Regions from separate parts of the Wukongibacter baidiensis genome, predicted to be linked through region 2. Evidence: riboswitches for the same ligand, from Rfam matches in the RefSeq annotation. Region 2 holds a riboswitch; each other region holds the start of a gene.

Region 1 (10,251 bases), 3.1 Mb from region 2:
TAATATATTTACTATAGTCATCATCATTACTTAAATGAGATATATCGCCTCTAAGGTCAAACTTATAATCTTCATCTATACTAAAAACAAAGGCCCCTTGAGTTTCAAAGGTATGTTTATATGTGTTGTTATCGTAGTTTGAAACATAAATTGGAAGAGAGAGTATATTTTTTTCTTTTGAAAATAGTAGAGACTTGTGATCATGTGAGATATCTGTGTAAGAGCCTCTTCCTCCAATGATAATCTTATCCAGTTCAATAGGGTTACTGTAGTCAGTTACATCAAACATAGATAGTTTTACACCGCCGTTTATAACTCTTCCATCCTTTTCAATAGTATCCATTCCAATTCCGATAATATGATCCTCATCATATGGATGTAAATAACTGCTATAACCAGGTATTTTTAGATACCCCAGTACTTTTGGAGTCTTTGGTTCTTGCAGGTCAATTACATAGAAAGGATCTACTTGCCTAAAGGTAACTACATAGACCTTGTCTCCCATAAATCTTACGGAGTAGATTCTTTCACCAGGAGCTAAATCTTCAGTTTTACCAAGCTGTTTAAGATTGCTATCTAGAACGTATACGTTACTTGTTGATGTTGATTCACTACCTCTCCATGAATCTCCCTTAGTGGTAGCTATTCTAAAGTTACCTTGATGTTCATCCATAGAGAACTGATTTAGAACATTTCCAGGAACGTCCCCTTTGGTAGTGTATATGATCTTTCCTTCATCTAGCTTGAATTTAAATATGCTAGTAGTTCTATCTTCATTGAACTTTTTAGGGGAACTATATATGTTGTATCTAAATTTATCTTGGCTGATATACATGTTTTCCGTTGAAACGTACATATTATTTCCACTTCCAAGATATGCGTTGACATCAATTTTAGATGAGTCAAGGTTTTCCAGATTAAGACCTAAAGTAATTAGATAATTATTGTAGATACTTTCCGGGAAATATTTGATATCGTTGTAATCAATTAAAGCCCTTTTTTCATCAATTGAGTCCAGATAATAGGGTCTTGGTTCAGCATCTCCATGATAAACATTTTTGTTAGCTACTAAATAAAAGTTATCGTCAATAAGCCTTGATGATAGGTAGTTGCCGTCTAGCTCGACGTTTCTTAATAAAGTAATATTCTTTTTATCACTAATATCATATACGTGTACCCTTAAAGGGTTAGAATAAAGAGGGAGAATCTTGAAATTCACTTCATCGTCGGTTTTATTAAGTTCAAGGCCATAAAAGTACCCAATTGTAATAAGTTTATTATCCTTAAGATAAAACTCTACAGGGTCATAATTATCGAAGGTCAAAGTATTTAATAGTCGAAAATCTTCTTTTTTACTATTGACTATATACAATTTGTTATTACTTAGTGTATATATATAAGAACCATCTGTTTTTACAATATCAGCTTCATCTACACCCTTTACCTGAACATTTGTTTCGGAGTGACTAGATTCGTTACTCTCTGATTTATAATTAGCAGTAGCGGGCATAGCTTTTTGTACAGAATCAGCTTTAGCATCTTCTGCAAAGAAAACATCGCCTCCATCAAATAGGAGCTCTTCTTCATACCCGTTATTAGAATATGACAATAGCTTTTCTAGCTTTTCTTTACTTTCTACAGAAGGAAGGTAACCTAGTTTTCTAAAAATATCTAAGGTCTTAAAAACTAAGAGCTCTTTGGTATTATCATATTCATAATTATTGAAGACACTTTTAAAAAAGTCCTTACTTACATAGAATTTACTGTTTTTTATAATTGGTTTACTTTCATGCTTTATTAGCTCTCCATTGAAAATGAAATAATCGTCATCTAGTTGAAGCTTAATAAAATTTTCTTCATCATACATGAGAACGGACTTTTCTTTAGGTACCCATTCAACAGAAAAACTAAGCTTTTCGAATAATTCTCTAACTGGGACGTATGTAGTATTATTAATAGATATGTTTTTCATGGAAAGTTCGGATTCAGTATCCTGCTTAGAAATCGTATTTTTTTGAGAGAAACTAAGGGTGAATGCTGTAACAAAAATTGTGAGTACAGCAGCAAATATAACTATTCTTTTTATCATGAACTGCACCTCCTACATGGTTTAACTCGGATTATTAATGAATAATCCGGGTTTATATTAATAGACGCATAAAAAAGAAGAAAGTTCCATAAATCTGAATTAAATTTTTTATCAGAGAAAAAATAAAAAAAGCGAACGAATGTTTGCCAATGGATGGGTGTTATGGTAAAATGAACACAAACATATGTTCGAGGTGATTGATGTGGAACTTTTAGATAAATTAAAGGTATTAGCCGACGCTGCTAAATATGATGTTTCTTGTTCATCTAGTGGGAGCTCGAGAAAAAATAAGAAGGGAGGACTTGGAAATGCCCATGTAAGCGGCATTTGTCATAGCTGGTCCGATGATGGTAGATGCATATCTTTACTCAAAATATTGTTTACAAATTACTGTATATATGACTGCGCATACTGTGTTAATAGAGCATCAAACGATTTGCCTAGGGCTGCCTTTACCCCAGAGGAAGTTGCCAATTTGACTATAAATTTTTATAGAAGGAACTATATAGAAGGGCTTTTTTTAAGTTCGGCTATATACAAAAGCCCAAATTACACAATGGAGTTATTACTTGAGACCGTAATTAAGCTGAGAAAAGGAGGTTTCAACGGATATATCCATCTTAAAGCGATACCAGGTGCCGATCAAACTCTTATCGAAAAAGCTGGTGAGTGTGTAGACCGAATGAGTGTAAATATTGAACTTCCATCTACCAATGGGCTAAAGCTCCTTGCTCCCCAGAAGAAAAGGGAATCCATTATAAAACCCATGGGTCTCATTACAACTAAGATAAATCAGACAAGTGAGAACAAAAGAAAATTTAGATCGACGCCTAACTTTGTTCCGGCTGGGCAATCAACCCAACTAATTGTTGGTGCGACTACAGACAATGACATAAATATTTTGACCCTTTCAGAAGCATTATATAAGCAATTCGAATTAAAACGAGTATATTATTCAGCCTATGTTCCAGTAGCTAGTCATCCTAATCTACCTAGCATCTCAGGACCACCGCTCTTAAGGGAGCATAGACTTTATCAAGCCGACTGGCTTCTGCGATTTTATGGTTTTAGGGCCAATGAACTGTTAAACATGAAAAATCCAAACTTTGATGAACACCTTGATCCAAAGTGTGACTGGGCCATTAGAAATATTGATATGTTTCCAGTAGAAATAAATCGAGCCGATTATCATATGCTCCTTAGAATTCCGGGAGTTGGAGTAAAATCAGCAAGAAGAATCGTTGCCGCAAGAAGGTTTTGTCACCTGGGATATGATGATCTAAAGAAAATGGGAATCGTTTTAAAAAGGGCCAAATATTTTATAACCTGTAAGGGCAAGTACTATGGGATGAGAAACATGAACGAGTTTACAGTTAGAGAGCAACTAGTTATTGATAGCAGTAAGAAAAAGAAGGTAAATGATGGAGAGCAGCTTACTATATTTTCTCTTTATCCAAATCTACTATTTCCTGTAGAAGAGAATATCACAAAGATAACGGGGGAGTTTTAATGCTTTGTTATATATATGATGGTAGCTTTGATGGATTATTGACATCCATATATGAAGCGTATTATAGAAAAGAGGTGCCTGAAAGAATATTATTTTCTGAGGATTATCAAGAAAATTTCTTAGATAAGAAGGTACACATACATACGGATCCAGAGAAGGCTAGAAAGGTATACGAATCAATCAGAACAAAAATATCAAAAAGAGCACTTGAAAATATTTTCTATACATATTTAACGGAACTAGAGGACACGGGAATTTGGATATACGAGTATTTAAAATTAGGATGGAAGATAGGAGGCGGTATAGAGGATAATATTGCCGATGACAGGGTATTAAAAATACATAAGGCTAGATTAAGCATTGATAGAGAAAGACATCTAATGCTGGGATTAGTGAGATTCGGGTGTTTAGAAGGAAATGTTTATTATGCTCCTATTGAGCCGAAGTTCAATATTGTTGGACTGATTGCACCACACTTTGTTGATAGGTTATCAGACCAAAGTTGGATAATACATGATGTGAAAAGGGGTATTGGAGCAGTATATAACGGTGAAGATTGGATAATCAGAGACATTGATGTTAATAAAGAACTGAAATATGATAGAGATGAGTTTGGCTATCAAGAACTTTGGAAGGAATATTTTAAAGCCATTGCAATTAAAAACAGGATTAATCCGAAGCTTCAAAAAAGAAATATGCCTATGAGATACTGGCGTTATCTTGTTGAGAAGAATTAAACTCAGGTAAAAACTTTAATATTCTCTTTGATTTAAATATAAATTTATGGGATAATATTAATAAATTTAGCTTGTCCAGATTATGAGAATAGCCTCATTTTGTTGACAAAGTCAACAAGATGGCAGACTTTTGAGAAGAGAATAATTTGGTCATAAGACGAGAGGAGTACTACTTTGAATAAAAACGGGGAAATCATAAATTCTATCGACAGAGCTCTAGATATATTGATACTTTTGTATTATGAGCAAAGAGAGCTTGGGGTAACTGAGATTGCAAAAACTTTAGGGCTACATAAGAGTACTGTTCATAGAACTCTGTCAACTTTAGAAAATAAAGGTTTTGCACAACAAAATCTGGAGAATGGAAAGTACTGGCTAGGAATGAAGATTTATGCCCTTGGTATGCTGGTTGGAGAGAAAATGCCTTTAAAGCATATCATTAGACCATATGCCAAGGAACTATTTGAAAAATTCCATGAGGTTGTAAATGTATCGGTGCTTGATAAGACATCACAAAAATATCCTAGAACTATTCTAATCTTAAAGGAAGAAAGCCCTGATCAGATTTTAAGAGTCAATCCTATTGTTGGATCAAGTAGTGAGAGTCATTACTCTGCCGTTGGAAAGTGCTTACTAGCCTTTTCACCAAAAAAAGTTTTAGATAGGTTTCAAGCACAGGATCTTCCTATATACACAAAGAATACAATAAGTAATTGGGATGATTTATTAAAAGAACTAGAAGATGTAAGGATTAACGGGTATGCGATAGACAATGAAGAGTTGGAAATAGGCTTAACCTGTGTAGCGGCTCCGATAGTGGATAAAGAGAACAATGTTATTGCTGCAATGAGTATATCTGGACCTACCTCAAGAATTAGGTCTGAGAAATTTGAATCAATTGTGAATGAAGTAAAGAATACTGCGTGGAAAATTTCTAACTTATTAAAATAGAGTGTATTTTTACTTTTGTGTGATCTCTTTATAAAAGATTTAGTTAAGAACCTAAGGCAGAGCGTACTCTTAGATTATAAAATGCTCAAGAAGTAGTAATATTCTCTAAACTGAGTAATTGCTTTGACCTTAGAACACTAGTTACATGTAGTTGACAAGATGTGGTATAAGTGATATGTTAAATGTATAGATTTGTCGTTTCTTGTAGACGATAGTTTGTTTGATGAAAACTTAATATTGTATCTTTACTTCTCCGAGCTGTGTATTCCTAAGGACGTAGTGTGCCATAATAACGGAATGAAGTTCCGGTCTAAGGAACACAGCCTGGATTTATTAATCCACGGGGTACTTTGGGAAACGGAAGTGCCTTCACATAACTTGAAAAGGAGAAAGTGTATATATAGTTAAGTTCATATAATTCATAGAAAATTAAATCCTTCTATGAATTGTCTAGCTTTGATCATTTTAGTGGATGATTTGAGGTGTATGGTTTCTAAAATGATGTTATACCCATATATATGCCCTTCTTGCTCTTTTTCAAGCAATGAAGGGCTTTTTTTGTGAAGCAAAACAGAGGGATTATATGTTTCTGAAAATCTTAATATATGGGAGTGGTAAAATGAAAAAAATACCTGTTGAGACAGCCATAGGAACCATTTTATGTCATGATATAACCCAGATCATTCCCGGAAAGTTTAAAGGGAGAGCCTTTAAGAAGGGTCATATAATTACTGAAGAGGATGTTCCTGTTTTACTTTCTTTGGGAAAAGATAATATTTACGTTTGGGAAAAGAAAGAGGGATATTTACATGAGAATGAAGCAGCCGATAGATTGTCCAAGGCTGCAGGCGAAGGGATATATTTAAGCGATGTTAAAGAAGGGAAGATAAACTTTATTGCAAATATGGATGGCATTCTTAAGATAGACACCGATCGACTTTTAGAAATCAATTCTATCAATGAAATCATTTTAGCAACTATTCATAACAATTATCCTGTGAAAAAGAACCAGAAATTAGCGGGAACAAGGGTTATTCCACTGATTATTGAAGAAGAAAAGATAGTAAAGGCTGAAGATGTTATTGGTGAGAAACCTATTATTAAAGTAATTCCATATAAAAAATCTAAGGTAGGTATAGTAACTACTGGAAATGAAGTATATCACAACAGAATAGAAGATAAATTTGGACCTGTCGTAAGGAGCAAGGTATTGGAGTATGGTTGTGAAGTAGTTGATAGTAGAATAGTACCCGATGATAGTGATAAAATAACCCAGTCAATAGAGGAACTAATAGAAATGGGTTGTGAACTTATCATTTGCACCGGTGGGATGTCAGTAGATCCCGATGACCTTACTCCGTTAGGAATAAGAAAGACTGGAGCAGAGATTATTTCCTATGGTGCCCCTGTCCTTCCAGGTGCAATGCTCTTAGTAGCCTATAAAGATGAAGTACCGATTTTAGGGTTGCCGGGATGTGGAATGTACTGTAAAACCACTAGCTTTGACTTATTTTTGCCTAGAGTACTTGCCGGTGACAAGATTAATCATAGAGATATTGCAGCCTGTGGACATGGTGGATTCTGTATGTCTTGCGATGAGTGTAGATATCCCGACTGTAGCTTTGGAAAGGGTTGGTGATTTATAAATGCTACAAAAAATAGAATTGGAAACAGCCTTAAATATCCTAGATGAAAAAATAATAGATATAGAAACCGAAGAGGTCTCATTGATGGATGCTCAGAATAGAGTACTTGCAAAGGATATATTTTCTCCAATAAACCATCCACCCTTTGACCGTTCTCCACTTGATGGTTTTGCATTAATTGCCGAGGATACAAAAGGGGCAAGTGGAGATACTCAAATTGAATTGGAGATAATTGAAGAAGTATATGCTGGCTCATATCCTCAAAAAAAACTATCTAGAGGCACTGTAACAAGAATAATGACGGGAGCACCTATTCCAAGGAATGCAGATTGTGTAATTAGACAGGAAGAAACTCTTGTAGATGGACAGACTGTGAAAATTCTAAAGGAACTTAAAAAATGGGATAATTATTGCTTTAAAGGCGAAGATTTTCAAAAAGGACAGCTAATCCTAGAGAGAGAGAGAATGTTGAAATCTCCTGAAATAGGAGTGTTAGCATGCTTAGGAGTAAGTAAAGTAAGTGTCTATAAAAAACCTAAGATTGCAATTTTAAGTACTGGAGATGAGCTTGTAGGTGTTGAAGATGAGCTAAGTGACGGGAAAATATACAATAGCAATCTTTATGCTATAGCATCAAGAATTAAAGAACTTGGGGGAGAGCCTATAATTCTAGGTGTTGCTGGTGACGACATTGAGATAATGTGCGAAAGAATAAAGCAGGAAATTGATGGGGTTGACTTGTTTATAACTACTGGGGGAGTATCAGTAGGAAAAAAGGATATCGTAAAGGATGTAATGTATAGATGCGGGGCAAACATTCTGTTTTGGAGGGTTAATATAAAACCTGGATCACCGGTACTTTGTAGTGAACTACAGGGTAAGTTGGTAATCAGCCTATCGGGAAATCCCTCTGCGGCAATGATATCCTTCGAGTTACTTGCACGACCAATTATAAATAATATTTCTCATAGAACGGATTTAACTTTGGTAAGGGATAAGGCCGTACTAGAAGAGGACTTTTCTAAAAAGAGTCCCGTTAGAAGATTCTTAAGGGGAAAAATGACCAATACATCTAAGGGAAAGAGCGTTATATTGACAAAAAATATGCAGACATCATCTAAGATGAATTGCATATTGAATAGCAACTGCTTAATAGATGTTCCAAAGGATTCACCATCCCTTGAAAGTGGACAAATTGTGGAAATAGTAATGATTTAATTGTATCTTTATGCCCCAAGAGATAAACTGAATTTAAAAACGTTGAATGTGTTTCTTGAAGAGGTGGTATGATGTTAGACAAAACGGCTATTATTCTTGCGGGCGGCAAGAATAGCAGGATGAATTATAGAAATAAATCATTCTTACATGTCAAAGGCAAAAGTTTTATCGAGACAATTTTAAATGAAGTTTCATCCTATAGCGAAAAAATAATTGTTTCAAATAAACCGTCATTATATAATCATCTAGGAGTGAAGGTTATTAAAGACATTATACCTGGTCATGGACCCTTAAGTGGAATACATGCGGGGTTAATTAATGCAAAATATGAACACTCCCTGGTGCTGGCATGCGATATGCCATTTGTTGAGAAGAATTTAATTGACTATTTAGGAGGGTTAGCTGAAGGATACGATGTAGTTGTTCCATGGTCTGGACAACACTTTCAACCACTATGTGCGATATATGGTAAAGGATGTATTGAAGCTATTGAAAAGTGTTTAAGGAACAATGTCCATAAAATTATAGATTTCTATCCTGAGGTTAAAGTTAGATATGTCGACTATGATGAGCTGAAAGGTTTTAAAGATATTGAAGGGATATTTAGGAATATAAATACCCCATCGGATTACAGCCAATTTGTAAATAAAAAACTTTAAATTTAATAAATTATTATAATTACAGATGAGGGGATGATTTTATGACACCAATAGTATGTATTGTAGGTAAATCAGATGTAGGAAAAACAACACTAATCGAAAAGCTATTAAAGGAATTAAAGAAAAGAAACCATAAAGTTGCTACCATAAAGCATGATGTCCATGGTTTTGATATAGACAAACCAGGGAAAGATACATGGAGGCATGCTAAGGCTGGAGCTGACACTGTAACGATTTCTTCACCAAACAGGGTTGCAATGATAAAAAGAGTAGATGAAGAGTGGACCTTAGATGAGTTGATAGAATTAAATAGTGATGCTGATTTGATTCTCACTGAAGGGTATAAAAGGAGTAACAAGCCTAAGATTGAAGTTTTCAGATCAGAAATGTATAGTGAACTATTATGCAGTGCAGAAGAATTAGTTGCCATAGCAAGTGACAGTGACCATGACATTGATGGCGTACCTGTTTGTGATATAAACGATGCTTCTAGTCTAGTTGACATTATTGAAGAAAAAATTATGGGGATTGAAAAATAATATTTTGTTAAAAATTTAATAATGAAATATTGTATTGAATTTATTGCAAAATTATGATATGTTTTATTTATAGAAAAATAGTGAAAAGTATGGGGAATAATAAAGCGAATTGTAAGAAGGTTCAAATTACTGCTTTGAGAGTTATTCCTTAATTTCTAACTAAAATGCGGAACAATGTTCCGACTAAAGGAACGATTGTTGCGAAGAATGATATCGCAGAAGTCTTTTTTTGATATCATTTATCAGATTATTTTTAATATTCCATATTGCTTGGTGTGTGGGAATTTTGTAAATATCGATACTTTAGAGGGAGGTGAAAGTATGAAGGTTGTAATAATTGGAAACAGCGCGGCTGGAATAAATGCTTTAGAAGAGTTCCGCAAGTACGATAAGGAAAGCGAAGTAACATTAATATCAAAGGAAGGTGGCGTTGCTTATTCTAGAGTATTACTTCCATACTATCTAAGGGGAAAGGTAGATTACGATACATTTTTTATTAGAGATAATGATTTTTATAAAGAAATGAATACGAGATATATTGAGGCTACTGTAACAAACATTGATGATGAAAAGAGAGTAGTTGAAATAGATAATGGAGAAGTTTTTCCATTTGATAAATTGTTAATTGCTACTGGAGCATCTGCAATAAAACCTCCGATAGAGGGTTTAGCAGGTGAAGGAGTATATAATATGTGGACCTTGGAGGATGTAAAGAATATTGAACCTTTATTCAAAAAAGGGAACAGAGTTCTAGTTTTGGGATCGGGTTTTGTATCTCTTCAGGCTGCTTGGGCGGCAATTTGTAAGGGATTAGATGTAACCATCTATGAGCTAGCGCCTCGAATAATGCCAAGGGTTCTTGATGATATGGGAGCAAAACTCCTTCGTGAAAGGATAATCGA
Region 2 (10,251 bases):
GAAAAAAGAAGGTATCGAAAAGGTTATTTTTTTAGGAGACCTGGTTATGAGAGGCCCTAATCCGAAAATGTCATTAGAGCTCCTTAAAAAATTAGATATTTTGAGTTGGGTAAAGGGAAATACAGATGGGTGGTTTGAAGAAGCTAATGACGGTTGGTCTCCTAAGACTGATAGAGAGAAGATGCTATTTGAATTATATCTTTATGCCTTAAATGAATTAGAAAAAGAAGATATAGATTTTCTAATGTCCAAACCGATCACAGAGAAAATTAAAGTCAATGGTCTAAGTGTTTTATGTGTACATGGTTCGCCAAGAAGCTATAGCGAAATAATGGGAGAAGAGATAGAAAAGGAAAAATTATTAGAAATCCTTGATGGTGTAGATGAAGAACTAATACTTTGCGGTCATTCACATAAACCATCGATTGTTAAAGTTGGTCAAAAAACAATAGTTAATGTCGGAAGTGTAGGAATGCCATATGTTAAAAATATAATCTCATCATATGCCGTTTTAGAGATATTAGATGAGGAGTTTGAAATTAGCATGAGACAAGTCAACTATGATAAGGAAGGAATTATAGAAGCAGCTATAGCTAAGCGATTTCCTTACATAGAAAAGTATATAAGGATTATTGAAGAGGGAGTGGCTAGTTAAGGTTAGAAAGGGGGACTATATTTGAAATTTCAAATACGAGAGGCAACGAAAAATGATTATGAGAGTGTAAATGAATTAGTTGTTGAAGTGCACAATTTACACGTGGAATCTAGGCCGAATAATTTTAAGGAAAATGATAGACCTTTAAATAGAAGATATTATGAAGAGTTATTGGACGATATAAGATGTAAAATTTTTTTAGTAGAGACCCAAGGGAAAGAGATAATTGCTTACACTATATTGAGGGTAATAGAGATCGAAAGCAATTCTATTGTCATACAAAGAAAATTTGTTTATATGGAGGAGCTATGTGCCAAAGAACAATATAGAGGAAAAGGTATAGGTGAATTATTGTTTAATAAAGCCGTTGAATATACTAAGAGAATTGGAGTTTCAAGCTTAGAATTAAGCGTATGGGAGTTTAATGACCCGGCTATTAAATTCTATGAATCAATGGGAATGAAAACGAGAACAAGAAGAATGGAGATTGAGGTGTAGTATAATGCTGAAAATAGAGAAAGAACAGTTTGATTTAATATCCCATCTACTAAATGATGAAAATAGCCATTTTCCATTGTTGGAATCAATACTTTCTGATAAGAAGAAAGGTAGTGTTTATGTTAATAGCTTTGAAACGCCTACAGCAGCTCTAGTTATAAGCAACGATGGCTGGTTTTATCAATTGGGCGGAGAGGATGATATAAATTTTAACTCTGGGTTAGAAGATATCATTGTTGAAGAAACTAAAAATAATAAACCAATACTTTGGTTTGGAATATCAAAAAAATGGAGAAGAAAGTTGGGCGATAATGGCTCACTAGAAGTCAAAGATTTTCCGAGAATTCAGTATAGATTTAATAAAAGTGATTATATTTCATATGGAGAAAACCCATTTCCATATCAGCTAGAATACATAAGTAAGGAAAATGTTGAAAAAGTATTAGAATATAATGACGGTATAATAAGCTTTTGGGGAACTATAGACAATTTCATTGAAAATGGATTCGGCTTTATTTTATTAGATAAAGAAAAAATAGTCGCTCAATGCATTAGTGCCTCAGTTGAAAATGGAGAGGCTGAAATTGATATTGAAACAGATGATTCCTATAGAGGAAAAGGCATTGCAAGATTTATGGCATCTTGCTTAATTGATGAATGTATGAAAAGATGTTACATACCAAAATGGGACTGCGCTGTAGGGAATATTCCATCGAGAAAGCTAGCGGATAAGCTAGGGTTTGAGAAAGTAGCAGAATATCCATTTAGCTATATAACTTCATTATAAAATAAGTATGCTTATGAGAGAAAGGAACGAGAAAAATGAAAGGTGAACCTTAAAAAAAATCATTTTAAGAAATATGTTGAATTTACAAAAATATCAATATATAATGTTAGTATATTTTTAATCGATTAAGATTTTCAAATGATACTTTACTGCAGTAGAATAATTTTAAAACTTAATATGGTTTTCTCTTCGAGTCTTTTTATCTAAGGACTATTAGTCTAGGATTCTAAGGCCTGTAGGGTATAATTGGAAACGGTTGTGCCTCCCAGTGTGGAAAGGAGAGATAATTGATGAGTATAGCTGAATAATAGCTGACTATAGGACTTGGAAAATCGGTATTTTGATATTACTAAGCAAGTATAGTTATTTATTGTGTTATTATTTTTAGTAGTATTCACTTTTATACAAAGTACCTTCTTTTTGATAAGCAACTGGGATGCCTCCATTGAATGTTTATTAATAAAGGAGGATTTTTTATGTCTAATGCTTATTTTGAGGTAAGAAAACCAGAAAATGAACCTGTTCTTTCCTATTCTGTAGATAGTAATGAAAGAATGAATTTAAAGGAAAAACTCTTAGAGCTTAGAGGAAAGGAAATGGATATTCCTTTAATAATAGGTGGAAAAGAAATACGAACAGGGAATACAGCAAAATGTGTGGTTCCCCATGACAAAAATCATGTACTAGCTACATACCATATGGCAGGGGAAAAAGAAGTTGAAATGGCAATTGAAGCAGCTCTGGAAGCAAAAAAAGAGTGGGAAAGAATGCCATGGCAGCATAGGGCTTCAATATTTTTAAAGGCTGCTGAGTTGTTGGCAGGTCCATGGAGACAGACTTTAAATGCAGCTACTATGCTTGGGCAAAGCAAAACAGCCTATCAAGCTGAGATTGATTCTGCCTGTGAAATGATAGACTTTTTAAGATTTAATGCTTATTTTATGTCTCAGATTTATGGTGAACAGCCTGTTTCTACTAGTAGTTCATGGAATAGATTGGAATACAGACCTCTTGAAGGCTTTGTTCTATCTGTTACCCCTTTTAATTTCACAGCTATAGGAGGAAATTTAGCAATAGCACCTGCATTAATGGGAAATGTAGTTGTATGGAAACCTGCTGGAACAGCAATATATTCCAACTACTTGTTCATGAAATTATTACATGAAGCAGGGCTTCCTGACGGAGTAATTAACTTTATTCCAGGTTCTGGTAGCTTAATAGGTGACATTGCATTTAACAATGAGTGGTTTGCAGGGGTACACTTCACAGGATCCACTGAAGTATTTAATACGATGTGGAGGATTATTGGGGAAAATATTAATAACTATAGATCCTATCCTAAAATTGTTGGAGAAACGGGAGGAAAAGACTTTGTTTTTGCTCATAGGCTTGCAAATGTTAATGAACTTATGACAGCCTTAATACAAGGGGCGTTTGAATATCAAGGTCAAAAGTGCTCAGCGGTTTCACGGGCCTATGTTCCTGAAAGCATATGGACAGTTCTAAAATATAAATTGATTAGCGAAGCGGCAACAATTAAAATGGGCGATGTAGAAGACTTTACAAACTTCATGAGTGCCGTAATAGATAAAAAAGCCTTTGATAGAATCAAAGAGTATATTGAATATGCAAAGGACTCCGATGAGGCTGAAATAATATGGGGTGGAGAATGTGACGATGAGCAAGGTTATTTTATTGAGCCGACAATTATAGTTACAAGAAACCCATACTTTAAGACGATGACAGAAGAAATCTTTGGACCTGTGCTAACAATATATATATACGAAGATGAAGAGCTTAAAGAGACCCTCAGAATATGTAATGAATCAACACCATATGGATTGACTGGGGCTATTTTTTCACAGGATAGAATGGCAATAGTAAAAATGGAAGAGGAGCTTAAACATGCAGCCGGAAACCTATATATTAATGATAAACCTACAGGAGCAGTAGTAGGTCAGCAGCCATTTGGAGGAGGGAGAGCCTCTGGTACAAATGATAAAGCTGGAAGTAAACTGAACTTATTGAGATGGACAAATCCAAGGGTGATAAAAGAAACATTCAATTCGACTAGGGATTATAGATATCCATTTATGGAAGCTAGATAAAATGTAAACAAAAAAAAGGAGAATGACATTGTCATTCTTTTTTTTTTATGTGACAAAAAATATCGAAAGAGAAAAATGGAAATGATTTACAAGATTGTTGACAAATTGAACTTCTAGATATATAATAGACCATATAGTCTAGACTGCATGGTCTAGGGAAAGTATTGAAATTTAGGAGTGGAGATCATTGGAAATAAAGGACTTTGAAAAAAAAGATAAACTAATTGAAGCAGCACTAGATGAATTTACTCAGAAAAGTTACGATGAAGCTTCATTAAATAATATTATTAAAAATGCATCTATGAGTAAGGGTTCATTCTATTATCATTTTAAAAACAAGAGAGATTTATACACTTTTATATACGTAGAAGCTGGGAATGTTAAACTTCGTTTTTTGGATAAAGAACTAAAAAACTACGAAGAAGAGATGAAAGATAAAAATATATTTGAAATATTAAAGCTATATGGGCATTTAGGATTTAAATTTGCGAAGGAGTATCCTGTTTACTATCAATTTGGAAAAAGGTTACTTGAAGAAAAAAATGAAGAATTAATGACACATCTAAGAAAGCAATTTAACCATGTTACTGAGGATTTAATGGATAACCTAATTGCAAGAGCAATTGAAAGAAAAGAAATTAGGGATGATTTTCCAGTGGATTTTACAACGAGACTAATTAAGAATTTATTCCTAAGCTATGATAAAGTGGTTTTGAAAGATATTAATGAAGTTGAACTTGATGAACTTATGAAACTATATGATAATTATTTGGATTTTCTTCAAAACGGAATAGGTAAAAAGTAATAGTATGGAGCAGTAAGTAATAGGGGGTGTTAATATGAGCAAAAACATAATACTGAAGGTTGAAAAACTCAGTAAACACTACCAAATGGGAGAAGTAACTGTAAAGGCCCTTGAAAATGCATCCTTTGAAATAGAAGAAGGGGAATTTGTTGTAATACTTGGGCCCAGTGGTTCGGGTAAAAGTACGCTGTTAAATATTTTAGGTGGCATGGATAAACCGACAGAGGGAAAAGTCTTTTTAGAGGATGATGAGATTACTAAGTATAGTGAAAAACAGTTAACTAATTATCGAAGAGATAAAATAGGTTTTGTTTTTCAGTTCTATAATCTTATGGCAAATCTGACTGCCAAGGAAAACCTTGAGTTATCCACGGAAATATGTAAAAATCCGTTAAATATTGAGACTGTATTAGAAAATGTAGGACTTGGAGAAAGGCGAGATCATTTTCCATCTCAGCTAAGTGGTGGGGAACAGCAGAGAGTGGCCATAGCCAGGGCCGTTGCTAAAAATCCTCTTATCCTTCTCTGTGATGAACCAACTGGAGCATTAGATTACAAGACGGGGATTGCAATACTCTCCCTACTTAGTAGAATAAACAAAGAGTATAAGAAGACAGTCTTAGTAATAACTCACAATGCACCAATAGCTCAAATGGCAGATAGAATTATTAGAATGAGGAGCGGTAAGATAGTTGATAATCAAATAAATAATAATCAAATAGATCCTGAAAGGATTGAATGGTAATGAGAAAATTAAATGTCAGATTAATTAGACTCATGAAGAAATCCTTTGGTCAGGTCATTGCAGTAATGACGGTAATTGTTGTAGGACTTCTAGTGTATACTGCTATGAAAATGGCTGCATTGAATTTGGAAACTACTCTAAATGAATATTATGACTTAACAAACTTTGCAGACATGTATGTTCAAGTAGTGAAGATTCCCAGTAATGCTATAGATGATATTAAAAATAAATATGGAATCACAGATGCCCAGGGAAGAATAGTATCAGATGTACCGCTCAAGGTAGAAGATGGAGATGAAAAGGTAACTGTTAGAATTACTTCTTTACCCAATGAAAAGGAAAATATAAATGACATTTTTCTAGTTGATGGAGAAGGGATAAGGGATAAGAATAAAGATGTACTAATAGTTGAACAATTTGCTAAGGCAAGAAAAATAGCGGTTGGAGATGTTTTAAAGCTTCAAATAAGTGGTAGACAATATAATCTCGATGTTGCCGGTATAATAGCCAGCCCTGAATATATATATCTTATGGAAAATGAACAAACGCTTTTACCACTACCAGATAAATTTGGTGTAGTCTTTGTGGCCGATGAATTTGCAAGACAAAGCTTTGGATTCGGAAACAGCTATAATGAAGTTGTACTTAAAGTAAAGGATGAAAATCAAGTAGATAAGATAGAGGATAAGTTAGAAAAAGTATTGAAGAAGTATGGGGTAAAAAGGATTATCATTAAAGAAAATCAGCTAAGCAACAGAATGATCTCAGAAGAAATAAAGCAATTGGAGACTATGTCAAAGGTAGTCCCGGTGATTTTCTTAGGGGTTGCAGCTTTAATCATTGCGGTCATGATATCAAGGATGGTTAAAAAGGATAGGGTTCCGATAGGAGTTATGAAGGCCCTTGGATATAAGAATATAGAGATTATATCCCACTATACAAAGTATTCTTTAGTTATTGGAGTTATTGCTGCGATTATAGGAACCAATCTAGGGATGATGCTAGCAGGAGGATTGACTAAGCTATATTTACAGTACTTTAACATACCTATATTGAAGGTGAATTACTACTTCAGATATGTAGTAAATGCGGTATTGCTTGCAGGTGGATTTTGCATTGTGGCAGGCTTGTTAGGTGGTAGGAAGGTCTTAAAGATACTTCCAGCTGAATCTATGAGGCCTGAAGCACCAAGGACAGGCAAAAGAATCTTGGTCGAACGTATAAAAATATTATGGAATAATCTATCCTTTAGTTGGAAGATGGTTATGAGAAATATATTTAGGAGTAAAAAGAGATTCCTTTTCATTTTATTTGGAATATCCTTATCCTTTGGGATGTTATTTATGACCTTTTATCAGTTTAGTACTGTATTTTCGATTTTTGAAGATCACTATGGCGAGTTTCAAAAAATGGATTATAATGTTAATTTCTCAAAACCTATGAATAAGAGAATAATTAATGATTTGAAGAATATAGTAGACATTGATTCGATTGAACCAAAGGTGGAATTTCCCTTTGAAATGAATAATGGGTGGAAGAGTAAGGTGGTAAACATAATTGGTGTTGAAAGGGACACATTGTTTTATAACTTCGAAACTCTAAAGGAGAAAAAAATAAATTTACCCGAGGAAGGGGTAGTCCTATCAGAAAATCTAGCAAAATTTTTAGATTTGAAAGTAGGAGATGAAGTAACAGTGAAAAGCTTTATACCTCATAGAGAGGATATGCAGATAGAGGTAAAGAATATAATAAAGCAAAATCTTGGAATTAATGCATATATGGACATTAGACAAATGCAGTCCAATCTTTTAGATAAGGAGCTAATAACAGGAGTTTACTTTAACTCAAAGGACGATGTGAAGAAAAAGGTGATAAACCTAAAGAATATAACCAGTGTTCAGTCCCTGCAGGATCTACAGGATATATTTAAGCAGTTTATGAGCATGACTATTTCTTCAATAAGTATAATGGTTATATTTTCAGGTATTCTTGGCCTTGCTGTCGTATATAACTCAACGATTATGGGAATATCCGAGAGACGGTTGGAGTTTTCTTCATTAAGGGTTATGGGATTCTCTAGAAAAGAAATATTCATGATGATTGTTAAGGAAAATCTAGTGATGACATTCTTTGGAATACTTGCTGGAATTCCAATTGGATTAGGATTCGTAAGGGGAATGGAAGAGGCATTTAGTAATGATTTATATACCTTGAGGGGAGATATAGGTCTTAAAATATATATTTCTGCAACATTATTTACAGTATGTTTTGTAATAATAGCACAATTATTTACTTTGAGGAAAATATATAAGCTTGACTTTATGGAAGCTCTTAAGAGTAGAATTTCATAGTGAGGTGTTGAAAATGAGGAAAAAAATTATTAAGATTATTATTCTAGTTTTAGTAGTTTCAATAATCACCTTCGGAATATATTATAAAATGAAAAACGGTAATGTTGTTACAGCTGAAATACATGAAGTTGTCTATGGAAGTGTATCTGATTTCGTAGAAGAAACTGGAACAGTAAAATCTAGAAGTCAAAGAATCGTCTATGCTGATGCCACGGGAGAGATAAAGAACATTCATGTAACTGAGGGGGATGTTGTGTCAACAGGAGATCTAATTGCTGAGGTTGATTCGGAAAAATTAGAGCTTGAAATAAAGTCTCTAGAGGCCCAGATAGAGGGATTAAGGGCAACCTATAAGGAAGCAATAAAACCTGTTGACAAAGAAAAAATAGCCAAGGCTCAAGCAAGTGTTGATAAGACAAAGGTTCTAGTTGATGAAGCTAAAAGAAATCTAGAAAATAGCAAGAAACTATATGAAAGTCAGGCTATAAGTCATGAAGCCTATAAAGCTGCCCAGGAAAATCTTACAGTTCAAGAAAATACCTTGAAAATAGAGCAAAATGAACTTAGATTGCTTAAAAAAGGCGTATCTGGTAACATAAAAAATCAGTATGAGGCACAAATAGCCCAACTCGTTTATCAGAAAGAAATTTTAGTAAAGAGCAAAGAAGATCTTATGATTAAGGCTCCTGTTAGTGGTACTATAACGGAAGTTTTCTTAAAGGAAGGAGCCTATGTTCAGCAGGGAACTAATGTTATAGAAATCGGTGATACTAAAGACCTGTATATAGAAGTAGACGTTTTAGCAAGTGAAGTAGGAGATATAAAAGAAGATGGACTCGTAATAATATATAGCGAGGACCTTGGTATTGATGAGATAAAGGGAAAAGTAGATAAGATTTATCCAAAAGCATTTAGCAAGGTATCAGATTTAGGAATTGAACAGAAAAGAGTAAGGATAGAAGCTGGAGTTCCTGAAAATTCAAAATTGAAGATAGGATATGAGGTGGACTCAAAGTTTAAGCTATGGTCTAAATCCGATATACTAGTTGCACCTGACAATACAGTGTTTGATCTTAATGATAGTAAATATGTATTTATTGTTGAAAATAACATAGCTGAATTAAGAAAGATTGAAACTGGATTAGAGGGTGAAGATTATATAGAAATTAAATCAGGGCTTAAAGAAGGAGATAAGATTATAGTTTCACCAAATGAAGATATAGAAGAGGGAATTAGGATAAAAGAAGAAAAGTAGGAATAAAGGCGTCGGTAGACGCCTTTATTAATGCATTTTTCTATTTCTTGAGTTCTCAACAATTCTCTTATAAAGAGGATTATCTCCCATATATTTTCCAAGATATGATAAGAACTCCTCAGAATTATTGCCGGAGTATTCAAGCATTTTATCGGCTATATGATCTATAACCTCTGGTTCCTCACACTCCGAAACTATCTCGAATATTTCAGAAATATTTTGAGCCAGCTTAGAGGAAACTTTGTTATTTGAAGTTGTATCTGGAACTATATCATTTTCAGCCATATAACTTATTGCATCGCAAAGAATCCATCCTGTACCTTCAACTGTCTTTAAGAGGTTGTGAAAATGCTTTTTATGTTCAGTTATACCTGTTGTCATCAAAATCACCTTCCTATACTGTAATTCTTACAATAGAGCAAATTGCATAATTACCATCCTAAAAAACTTGCTACTATATATAGTCTTAAAAGCCCTAGAAGCATACCGTATTTATTATGCAATTATGCCAAGTTAGAATTATGCAATTTCCTCAATAGATAAGCAATGTTAACATTTGAAATTTATTAGATATTGAAGTTATTTATCTCTATCTTCCCACAAATATCTGTGTGAAAATCTTTCCAAACTTAGCGCCTTCCTTAACGCCTATACCTATGTGAGTAAAGTTTGGATTAAGTATATTCTTCTTATGACCTTCAGAGTCCATTAGAGACTCATGAGCTGCTTTTACAGTGGGATTGCCAGCAATGTTTTCTCCTCCATAAATATATTTTATTCCAAAGTTTTTCAGCATTTCGAAGGGGCTGCCATATGTAGGGGAATAATGGCTGAAGTATTCATTATCTATCATATCCTGAGATTTAAACCTGGCAACTTCGGCTAGTTCCAAATCTACCTTCAAGGGATTTAAACCATGCTTAGACCTTTCTGCGTTGACCAGACGAACCATTTCTTGCTCATTTGGAGTTAGCTGTTTAATATTGGCCTGTTGCCCCTTTAGACTTGGTTTTTCTACCATAGGTTTAACGTCTTCTGGATTAATCG
Region 3 (10,251 bases), 2.6 Mb from region 2:
TTATATATTCACCAGATTTGCCGCCTGTTTTCTTTACAAGCCTTATATTTTCTATAACCATATCCTTATCAACAGCCTTGCACATATCATAAATAGTTAGAGCGGTAGTTGATACGGAATTTAATGCTTCCATTTCGATTCCTGTTTTACCAATAGTTTTAACCTCTGATTCAATGTGAATTGCATTATTTTCTTCGTCAATCTCAAACCTTATATCAGCACCAGTAATGAATATATTATGGCACATAGGTATCACTTCACTAGTCTTTTTAGCACCCATTATTCCGGCTACCTGGGCAACCGATAGAACATCTCCCTTTTTCATTTGACCCTCAATAATCATTTTTAGGGTATTACTATTCATCTTTATGGTGCCTCTAGCAATAGCAACTCTTTTCGTATCGTTTTTATCTCCAACCTCAACCATCTTGGCCTTTCCGCTTTCGTTAAAGTGTGTGAACTCCATACTAGCCTCCTATTTGATACATATTCCTTATTACTGGTTCATATTCTAAATCGTTAATTGTGTGCTCCTTTGGTTTAGATTCAACAGCTAGCTTTAAAATATCTAAAAGCTTAAGATCTTGTTCAAGTAAGCTTCTTATATTTATTTCATAATTTGAATGAAGACAGGGCTTAATCTTCCCATCCGCTGTAATTCTAACTCTATTACAACTTGAACAAAAATGGCTGCTAATAGGGTTTATAAGTCCAATTCGCCCCTTACCATTAGGTAGTTTATAGTATTTAGCTGGACTTCCTTTATCATCTTTACATAATGGCATGAGCTCTGGAAATCTCTCTAAAACCGTTGTATTCGGTATGAAATTCTCTTTAGCCCATGTACTTGCTTGTCCTAAAGGCATAAGCTCTATAAATCTTACATCTATATTTTCGTCCCTAGTTAAATTTACGAAATCATTAATCTCGTCGTCGTTAAAACCACCGATCAAAACAATGTTAAGTTTAATAGGAACCAGACCAACTCTCTTAGCTTCTTCAATTCCCTCTAGAACATCTGCTATATTACCGCCTCTAGTTATTTTTTCATACTTGTCCTTGTCAAGGGTATCAATGCTTATGTTGACTCTATTTAAACCTGCATCCTTAAGCTCCCTTGCATATTTCTTTAATAATATGCCATTCGTAGTCATTGCTATATCTTTAATTTCCTGAACTCGAGAAATCTTTCCTACAAGCTCTATGATTCCCTTTCTGATTAAGGGCTCTCCTCCAGTAATTCTTACCTTATTAATTCCGATTTTAGCACCCTCACGTACTATTTCTTCAATTTCTTCTATCCTCAAGATATCCTTATGGTCTTTTTTACACAGACCCTCTTCTGGCATACAGTATCTGCACCTCAGATTACATAAATCCGTTACAGAAATTCTGAGATAGTTTATTTTTCTTCCTATATTATCTAACATGTCAGTACCTCCTTCGTTTGAGGTTATAGTTAGGTCTACAGCTTCCTATGTGTTAAAAACAGATTACTCTTCCTGGCTCTTCTATTTCATAGCCTCCAAGTTTGAGAAGTTTTTCAGCAAATTCTTCTGACTTTAATGTTTCGATAAATTCTTTGATTTTCTCATCCTCTAAGAACTCTGTTAACAAAACAAAATCATATTCTTCTTCACCTATTGGTATAAAATCTAGGCCCATGGCCTCTGCCGATGACTTTATACCCAATCCAGCATCGGCTGTACCCGATAGAACTGCTGAAGCAACTGTCATATGTGTTGTCATTTCTCTGTCATATCCAGTTATACTATTGCTATCGACTCCTAACTCCTTAAGCTTAAAATCTAATAGTATCCTCGTTCCAGAGCCTTTTTGTCTATTTACAAAAACTATATCTTCTCTTGTCAAATCTTCTATAGAATTAATATTCTTAGGATTATTCTTCTTCACCATTAATCCCTGTAATCTCTTTACTCCCTTTACAAGGGAAATATCTATATTCTTTAAATATTTCTTTACATATTCAGTATTGTAGGTTCCAGTTTTTTCATCTAGAAGATGTACTGGTGCTATATGCGCTTCGCCCCTTCTCATGGCCATAATTCCACCTAGACTGCCAACATGGGCCGATGACAGATTAACATCCCTATGCTTTTCGTGTATCATATTTGCAAGTATATCCATTATTATATCATGACTTCCTATGGAAACAATCGTATTATTTATACTCTCTAAATCCTTGAGCAGCTCAATCTTTATTTCTTCTCCAGCATCTATTCCTTCTAGTTTTTTAGGAATTCTTGCTATACCGTCGGCCTTAACAAGGGACATCGTCACACCTGCACCTCTATTTAATGGTGTAGCTATTAACTTACCCTTAACCTTGCCTAGCTTCATCTTAACAAACTCTAGATGCTTTAACGAAGACATTAGACGCTTTGATAAAACAGCATCTACAGAGTTTCCTTTGAACTCTTTACAACTTCTATACTTATATATCAATGGTTTAACAAATGCCTCAAAAACGATATATGCCGAAACGGGATATCCAGGAATCCCAATTACCGGTTTACCATTAACCTTTCCTAATATTGCAGGCTTACCAGGTTTTATAGCCACTCCATGTATGATCAGCTTCCCAATCTCCTCAATAATCTTTGAGGTATAATCTTCGGTACCAGCAGATGACCCAGCATTAATTACAACTATATCGTTTTCCTGGACTGCATTCAGAATTTTACTCTTTATTAGCTCGTATTCATCTGGAACTGGCTTATATCTTGTAGGGACTCCTCCATAATTTTTAACCATTGCTTCAAACATTCTTGAATTTGAATCTATTATCTTGCCAGGAGCTATCTCTTCCTCAGGCTCAATTATCTCTGTACCAGTAGGAATTATACCTACCTTAACTTTCTTAATAGCGTCTATTTCTAAAATACCACCACATAGCAATGCACCTATATCCATTGGGGTTATTCTATGATAAGCAGGAACTATCATTTCACTAGCGACAATATCCTCTCCCATGGGCCTAACATGCTGCCACGGAGAGGCTGCCTTAATTATTTGCACCGTTTCCTCATCTACGGGGATAACATCCTCTATCATAATCACCGAGTCATAGGGATCTTCAATAACATCTCCCGTATCTATAAATATATAATCTCTATTAAGCTTAAGCTTCTTAGGATTTCTCTCATCGGTACCATAGGTTTCCTTGGCTTTCACTGCTATGCCATCCATTGCAGATGCATTGAAAAACGGAGAAGAAATTCTCGCAAACACAGGCTTGGTAGTAATTCTATCAAGTGAATCGTATACACTTACAGTCTCAGTTTCTCTATTTTTTATTGATTCCTCTATCTCTTTAAAGAAAAGCTCTTTTGCTTCCTCAAGCTCAACATTAGAAAGATAAACATTTCTCTCAAACTTACTCATTGGAAACACCCTCCAACATAACGTATTGAACACCTTTATTTATAAGTGCTTTCTAAATCGGGATTACTTTTACTAATTCTCCCTGCATAACTCCTTCTTTATCCGTATCTATTTTTATATATCCCTTTGCCTTTGACATTAGGGTAATCATTCCTGACTTGCCGAAAATAGGCTTTGCCACGTATTCTCCATCTTTTTTTTCAATGGTAACCATTTGATAGGTCTCTTTACCCTGGGCCGAATGGATATTCGATGTAAATTTAGCTTCGATTGAACTCTCCATTTCTAAGTCAATTCCCTGAATATAATTTATCAAATACTCTACAAATACTTTGAAAACTATCATTGCAGATACGGGTTGTCCTGGCAATCCAAAAACGGCTTTACCTTTAACCTTTGAAAGTATTGTAGGTTTTCCAGGCTTTATAGCAACACCGTGTACAAAGACCCCTGGTTCTCCAATTATATTTATAACCTTACTAGTTATATCCTTAGTACCTACAGAACTTCCACCGGATATAATCACAATATCATTATTATCTACTGCTTCTACCGCAGTAGCCTTTAAAAGCTCGAATTCATCCTTTACAACTACTTTTTTTGTCACAACACATCCTGCTACCTCAGCCATAGAAGCTAGGGTATAGGTATTAATATCTCTTATCTGACCCAGTCTTACTTCTTCACTAGGTCCTACTATTTCATCGCCCGTTGATATGATAGCAATGGATGGTAACTTATACACCTTAATTCTATCAACCCCAATAGAAGATAGAACTCCTATATCCTGTGGCCTCAGCTTCAAGCCCTCATATAAAACCTTCTCATCTTTTCCTATATCGTCACCGATATCAATAATGTTCTCCTTATTCGCTACGGGTCTGTATATAGCAATGTTCTCTTCATCCAGCTTTTCTGTATATTCAACCATAACTACAGCATCGGCCCCATCGGGAATCATTCCTCCCGTAGGTACATAACAAGCCTTATCTGCGGAGAGGCTTTTATCCGCGGGCTTACCCATATGGACTTCTCCAATTGTCTCCATAAAGGCAGGCAAACTTTCACTTGCCCCATGGATATCCTTTGAAAGAACTGCATATCCATCTACTGTAGATCTTCTAAAGTGAGGAACATTTACATTCGAATATACATCATGGGCTAAAACCCTTCCAACAGCCTTAGATATATCAATTTCTTCATTTTCCAATTTATAATCTTTAAAATGTTTTGTCAATTCTTTTTTTGCATCCTCTACACTATGCACTCTAAACATTTTCATAGGCCACACCTCTTATAAGTTCTAAATTACAACTAACTTTTGAGTTCTTTCTATATATACAAAGACAAAAACCTTTTCGTTTCATCCTTCTGAGGATTTGATATCAACTTCTCTGATTTTCCACACTCGACTACTTTTCCTTTATCCATAAATATAACCTCATCACATAGTCGTTTAGCTTGTCCCATATTGTGGGTTATAATAATGGCAGTCATGCCCTTTTCAGTATTCCTCTTAGCTATTACTTTCTCAATTAACTCTATCGAATTCGGATCAATATTTGCAGTTGGTTCATCAAGCAACAGAATCTCCGGCTCAAATACCAAAGCTCTTGCTAAAGCAACCTTTTGAGACTCACCACCGGATAAACTTGTAGCAAGCTGAGAACTTAAATCAGATATCCCGAGCTCCTTCATTATTTCATTAACTTTGTCCTCTATATCCCTTTTATCATATTTTCTAATCTTCAATGGATACGAAATATTATTAAATACAGATGTTCTCAAAAGATATGGTCTTTGACTCATATAAGTAATATTCTTTAATATTTCATCATTTAATGGATTCTCATTATAAAGTGTTTTTCCCCTTGAAGAATCTTCAAGACCTGCAACTATCTTTAGCATCGTACTCTTTCCAGCACCATTTGGTCCAATAACCCCATACACCCTACCCTTTTCCAAGGTCATATTCTCGATATTTACTACTGTTCTTTCGCCATAAATCTTAACTAAGCCCTCTATCCTAATATCCATCTTTAGTCTCCTACTACGTATTTAAATAATACTGAATTTGTAATAAAAGAAATAGTTAGTAAAACAAGTCCCATGGCTATTGAAGTGGAATAGTTTCCCATACTATTATTCATTGCAATAAAAGAGGTCATAACCCTTGTATGCCCCTTTATATTTCCTCCTACTATCATTACTGCACCAACTTCTGATATAGCTCTTCCGAAGCCGGTTACAACTGCAATTAGTATATTTATTCTCATTTCTCTAACTAATAAAATTAAAGTGTCCCACCTATTTCCTCCAAGGGTTTTGCAAATTTGCTTTATTGCATGTCCTTGATCCTTAGAGTTGTTAAAGATAATGCCTGTAACAATAGGTGTAACTAATAAAGTTTGTGCAATAATCATAGCAGCAGGAGTAAACAACAGACTAAAATGGCCTAATGGCCCTCTTCTTGAAATAATAACAGCAACAACCAATCCTACCACTACTGGAGGCAGGCTCATAAAGGTATATAAAAACCTTGTAAATACTCTTTTAAATCTAAACTTTTTTAAGCCAAGAAAAATTCCAAGTGGAATCCCTATCAAAGATGAGATAAGTGTAGAAGTAAAGGACACATATATCGATAAAAATATTATTGAATACACTTCTCTATCAAGGGATAGAAGAAGTTTGATCCCCTCAGCAAATCCATCTACTATATGTCCCATACTCTACACCTCCATTTCTCTGCTGTCTGCTAATCTCTTAAGTCATATTACTTAAGTTTAAAATTATATAGTATTTTCCTAGTAACTAGCGGCTAGAAACTAGTTGCTACTTCCCATTTGGCGTAAACAAAGGTTGTCCAAATTTTTCTTTTCCAAATTCACCTATAAGCTTCTGCGTTTCTTCGGATAATAGCCACTCTACAAATGCCTTAGCACCTTCACTGTTAATCTTATCGTTTTTGTCAGGATTTACAGGAATAACACCATACTGATTAAATAGTTTAGAATCACCCTCAACAACTACTTCTAGTTCAATTTTATCCTTCATAGAAAGATACGTCGCTCTATCTGACATTGTATAAGCAAGCATTTCATTAGTCATTTGTATAACCTTGCCCATACCTTCACCAGCTGAAACATACCAATCACCTTTAGGCTCTACTCTTGCCTCTTCCCAGAATTTCTTTTCCTTTTTGTGGGTTCCTGAATCGTCTCCCCTAGAAACAAATTTGCCATTTCCTTCACTTAATATCTTAAATGCCTCTATAACATTGCTTTTTGCCTTTTCAGATAACTTTGCTGGATCATCTTTTGGTCCTAGGATTACAAAGTCATTATACATTACATCTGATCTCTCAGTTCCATGTCCTTCTTCAACAAACTTTTCTTCACTACTCTTTGCATGAACTAATAAAACGTCGGCTTCACCATCTCTTCCCATTTGAAGAGCTTTTCCAGTTCCTACAGCAACTACCTTTGCCTCTATACCAGTCTTTTCTTTAAAGTTAGGAAGAATATAAGCTAAAAGCCCGCTATTCTCTGTACTTGTTGTAGTCGCCAATATTATGCTTCCATTATCCTTTACTTCTTTAGATTCTTCAGTAGCCTTTGTTTCTTCTGTAGCTTTTACTTCTTCTGCAGCCTTCGGTTCCTCAGTAGCACTTTGCTTTTCAACAGCCTTATTTGCACATCCTGCAAACCCTACAAGCGCTAAAGTAACAATTAGTACCCCAATTAATATTTTGCTTATCCCCTTCATAGTTTCCCTCCTAAGTTTTCTTTTGCTTTTTAAGGAAAAATATTTAATGGCTTTCAAAAAAATAAAAATGTATTTTGAATGCCGGCATTATCAAACTACAAATTTTTAAATTTTGAGTTCAAATAAAAAAACATTCCTCTTGAAAGGAATGTTTTAAAACCATTAATCTTTTCCTTTCCAAACATGGGAGGCATAAAGATTTCTCCTTATACCCATCGGTCTATAATTCATAGTCTAATCCTTAGAATTAGAGACTCGGAAAATAAATATGTACTTCAATATGTGACAAAATTATATCACATTCTTACCCCTTGTACAACTCAATAATAGTCTGTATTTTTCAAAAATTCATTATTTAGGATTATTTATCTTTCATTGCCTTTAAATAATAAGTATATTAATATAAGATGTATAGTAATTCATAATAAATCATTCTTCATATAGGAGGGTAACATATGTTTAAAGTAGGTATTATAACTGCCAGCGATAAGGGTTCAAGGGGTGAGCGAGAAGATAAAAGTGGAGAATTAATTAAAGAAATTATGTCGGCCAATGGTTATGAGGTCGCTAGGTGGGAAATACTTCCCGATGAAAGAAGGCTTATTTCGGAAGAGCTTATAAATATGTCTGATAATCTTAATATAGATTTAATTCTTACAACGGGTGGAACGGGCTTTTCTCCAAGGGATTGGACTCCTGAAGCTACATTAGATGTAATTGATAGACAAGCACCTGGAATATCAGAGGCTATGAGATATTATAGTCTTCAGATTACTCCTAAGGCCATGCTTAGCAGAAGTGTTTCTGGAATTAGAGGTGAAACTTTAATAATTAATCTCCCTGGAAGTCCTAAAGCTGTTAAGGAAAATTTAGAATTCATATTACCCGCTTTGAAACATGGACTTGAGATTTTAAAGGGTATTGCTGGTGAGTGTGCTAGAAAATAGACTTAAAGTGGGCGTCTCAGAATGGCGAATTTCTGCGTTATTTGAAATTTCGACGACTTGGCACGTACGTTAGTACTAGCCAAACCGTCGAAACTTTAAAACCTTAACCCCGGATTATTTATAGAAAATTTAAAAGGGTGCAAGTAGTTTTGATTCTAAGACTTTCATCAAGTTCGAAGGCATACCTACGCCGTACGTCGAGAATTTGATGGATGTCTTAGAATTAAAAGGACGTAGCAGAGTTTTAAATTTTCTATGAATAACCCGGGGTTGACTTCACTCATTCTGAAACGCCCTGTGGCTGTATTCAATGAGACAGCCTTTTTTCCTATACTAGCATATATAACTTGTTTTATACAATCAATTATCACTACAGATATTTCCTCATAACTATGCCATCTTCATTATAGTCACTTTGTTTGTTATATTCAAAAAAGCTTTCTATTCGTAAAATCTCTTGAAAGCTGTTATCCTTATATATTTTTCTAGCCCTTTTCCACTTTTCAGAAACTATTAATATTATGCTTTTTAGATTATTGTTTGTAGTTACTATATATTTAGAAAACTCTTCAAACATTAGCTTGCCTAATTGTTTCCCCCGATATTTAGGACTTACTCCCATTGATGATATATATAATTCAGTTCCATTATTCCTATGGGATTCTTTTATAGAGTGTCCTAGTTTAAAGTCCTTCTCAGCAATATCGTCTTTATATTCCCAAAGCTCCGAACTTAAGTATCCTATAGTCTCATTCCCATATTCCATTATAAAAAAACCCTTATGGAATACATTAATTCGTTCAAGGAAAACCTCGCTTTTTTCACAGATTTCTAAATCGAAGGAGGATGTCTCTATTCTCATTATATCTTCTATATCATTATCATTTGCTAGTCTGAATTCAATTTTTCTAAAATCCATGTTATTCCTCCTTTAGCAACCTATCAACAAATATATGGTTACGACTTAATGTCTAGTCACCTATTGTTACTCTTACGCTTTTTCTTCGTTACTATTTAACAACAAGGGTCTTAATTATTGCAAAACACTCTCTTACATGATGATTTGGAATTATGTACAAAGGAGTCTTAGCTGGTAAACCAGTAGCTTCGAATCCTAGTCTACGTGCTATCAGCTTCGCTCTAAACAAATGAAAATCATTACTTGATATTGCAACCTTTATATTATCTCGAGAATCAACTATATCAATAATGTCCTTTGCATACTTTATATTCTCATAGGTGCTTCTTGATTTCTCTTCTTTAAATATCATATCCTTACTAAATCCATGATCAATAAGATACTTTTCCATAACATAGGCTTCAGAAAATTTTTCATCCTTACCTTTTCCACCGCACAGTATGAGCTTTTGATTATAATTACTTTCTTTTGTAAATTTAATAACGGTATCAAGGCGATATTTTAATTCTAATGATGGCCTATCATCAATTATTCCCGCTCCCAAAATCAAAATATAATCGACATCTTTTGTGTCATTGACATATGCTCCGGTTATTATCATACTTTCAACTATTATAAAGGATATAAGTATTATAATTATACCTATATTTACTAGTTTTTCAACGTTGCTTCTTATATAGAGGTTATTATATTTTCTAAGAAATCCGTGTACGAGCAAAATTACGCCCAATGCCAATATTACTTTCAAACCAAAATAAAAACCCCATCCCAATGACAAACCAAAAAAGCAATACAGAATACATAGAACCCCTATAGCAATTATTAAACTATTATAGTGCATCCCTATACGACTCCCTTTTCTTTTTAAATATTTCCTCAATCAATATCTCCTTTTTCATCTCAATACTGCTATTACTCAGACTATCATTTTAAGTAATTCGTCATCAATTATAGTTCCCCTCTATTTTTTACATTTTTTTCTAAAAAAAAGAACCTCTATGACAATATCTTTATCATAAAAGTCCCTTTGTTTTATATTGATTTTTGAGCCTGTTATAGATAAACAACATTAAGATTTAAAATAAATTTCAGAGAAAATAATGAACGCTTCTACATTTTTTCTTTGAAATTTATTAAACTTTAAAGTTGCTTATCTCTAATTAATTTTTATGTCTTCATCCCATTCTTGTTCAAAGCCAAAGAATGTCATTT

Evidence for each region. A riboswitch is a leader RNA that binds a small molecule or an ion and turns the genes downstream of it on or off. The one in region 2 is predicted to bind molybdenum cofactor.
Region 1: another riboswitch for molybdenum cofactor. It lies ahead of R9X47_RS08115 (molybdopterin-binding protein); the one in region 2 lies ahead of pruA (L-glutamate gamma-semialdehyde dehydrogenase).
Region 3: another riboswitch for molybdenum cofactor. It lies ahead of R9X47_RS06455 (extracellular solute-binding protein); the one in region 2 lies ahead of pruA (L-glutamate gamma-semialdehyde dehydrogenase).

Annotation. Positions count from the first base shown of each region.
Region 1 is NZ_CP138202.1:1,774,431-1,784,681, reverse strand. It holds gene R9X47_RS08135 (beta-propeller domain-containing protein) at 1-2,089, opposite strand, end outside; gene R9X47_RS08130 (putative DNA modification/repair radical SAM protein) at 2,292-3,599, shown strand; gene R9X47_RS08125 (TIGR03915 family putative DNA repair protein) at 3,599-4,336, shown strand; gene R9X47_RS08120 (IclR family transcriptional regulator) at 4,511-5,287, shown strand; molybdenum cofactor riboswitch at 5,527-5,692, shown strand; gene R9X47_RS08115 (molybdopterin-binding protein) at 5,907-6,926, shown strand; gene R9X47_RS08110 (molybdopterin molybdotransferase MoeA) at 6,934-8,151, shown strand; gene mobA (molybdenum cofactor guanylyltransferase) at 8,220-8,810, shown strand; gene mobB (molybdopterin-guanine dinucleotide biosynthesis protein B) at 8,852-9,349, shown strand; gene R9X47_RS08095 (NAD(P)/FAD-dependent oxidoreductase) at 9,671-10,251, shown strand, end outside.
Region 2 is NZ_CP138202.1:5,104,268-5,114,518, forward strand. It holds gene R9X47_RS23035 (metallophosphoesterase family protein) at 1-655, shown strand, start outside; gene R9X47_RS23040 (GNAT family N-acetyltransferase) at 677-1,153, shown strand; gene R9X47_RS23045 (GNAT family N-acetyltransferase) at 1,158-1,940, shown strand; molybdenum cofactor riboswitch at 2,116-2,237, shown strand; gene pruA (L-glutamate gamma-semialdehyde dehydrogenase) at 2,417-4,048, shown strand; gene R9X47_RS23055 (TetR/AcrR family transcriptional regulator) at 4,236-4,853, shown strand; gene R9X47_RS23060 (ABC transporter ATP-binding protein) at 4,888-5,598, shown strand; gene R9X47_RS23065 (ABC transporter permease) at 5,598-7,949, shown strand; gene R9X47_RS23070 (efflux RND transporter periplasmic adaptor subunit) at 7,963-9,204, shown strand; gene R9X47_RS23075 (hypothetical protein) at 9,232-9,585, opposite strand; gene R9X47_RS23080 (CAP domain-containing protein) at 9,794-10,251, opposite strand, start outside.
Region 3 is NZ_CP138202.1:1,360,723-1,370,973, forward strand. It holds gene moaC (cyclic pyranopterin monophosphate synthase MoaC) at 1-466, opposite strand, end outside; gene moaA (GTP 3',8-cyclase MoaA) at 468-1,430, opposite strand; gene R9X47_RS06435 (molybdopterin biosynthesis protein) at 1,483-3,405, opposite strand; gene R9X47_RS06440 (molybdopterin molybdotransferase MoeA) at 3,458-4,687, opposite strand; gene R9X47_RS06445 (ABC transporter ATP-binding protein) at 4,738-5,442, opposite strand; gene R9X47_RS06450 (ABC transporter permease) at 5,445-6,134, opposite strand; gene R9X47_RS06455 (extracellular solute-binding protein) at 6,241-7,173, opposite strand; molybdenum cofactor riboswitch at 7,328-7,446, opposite strand; gene R9X47_RS06460 (MogA/MoaB family molybdenum cofactor biosynthesis protein) at 7,629-8,120, shown strand; gene R9X47_RS06465 (GNAT family N-acetyltransferase) at 8,491-9,039, opposite strand; gene R9X47_RS06470 (YdcF family protein) at 9,131-9,880, opposite strand; gene R9X47_RS06475 (DUF6557 family protein) at 10,196-10,251, opposite strand, start outside.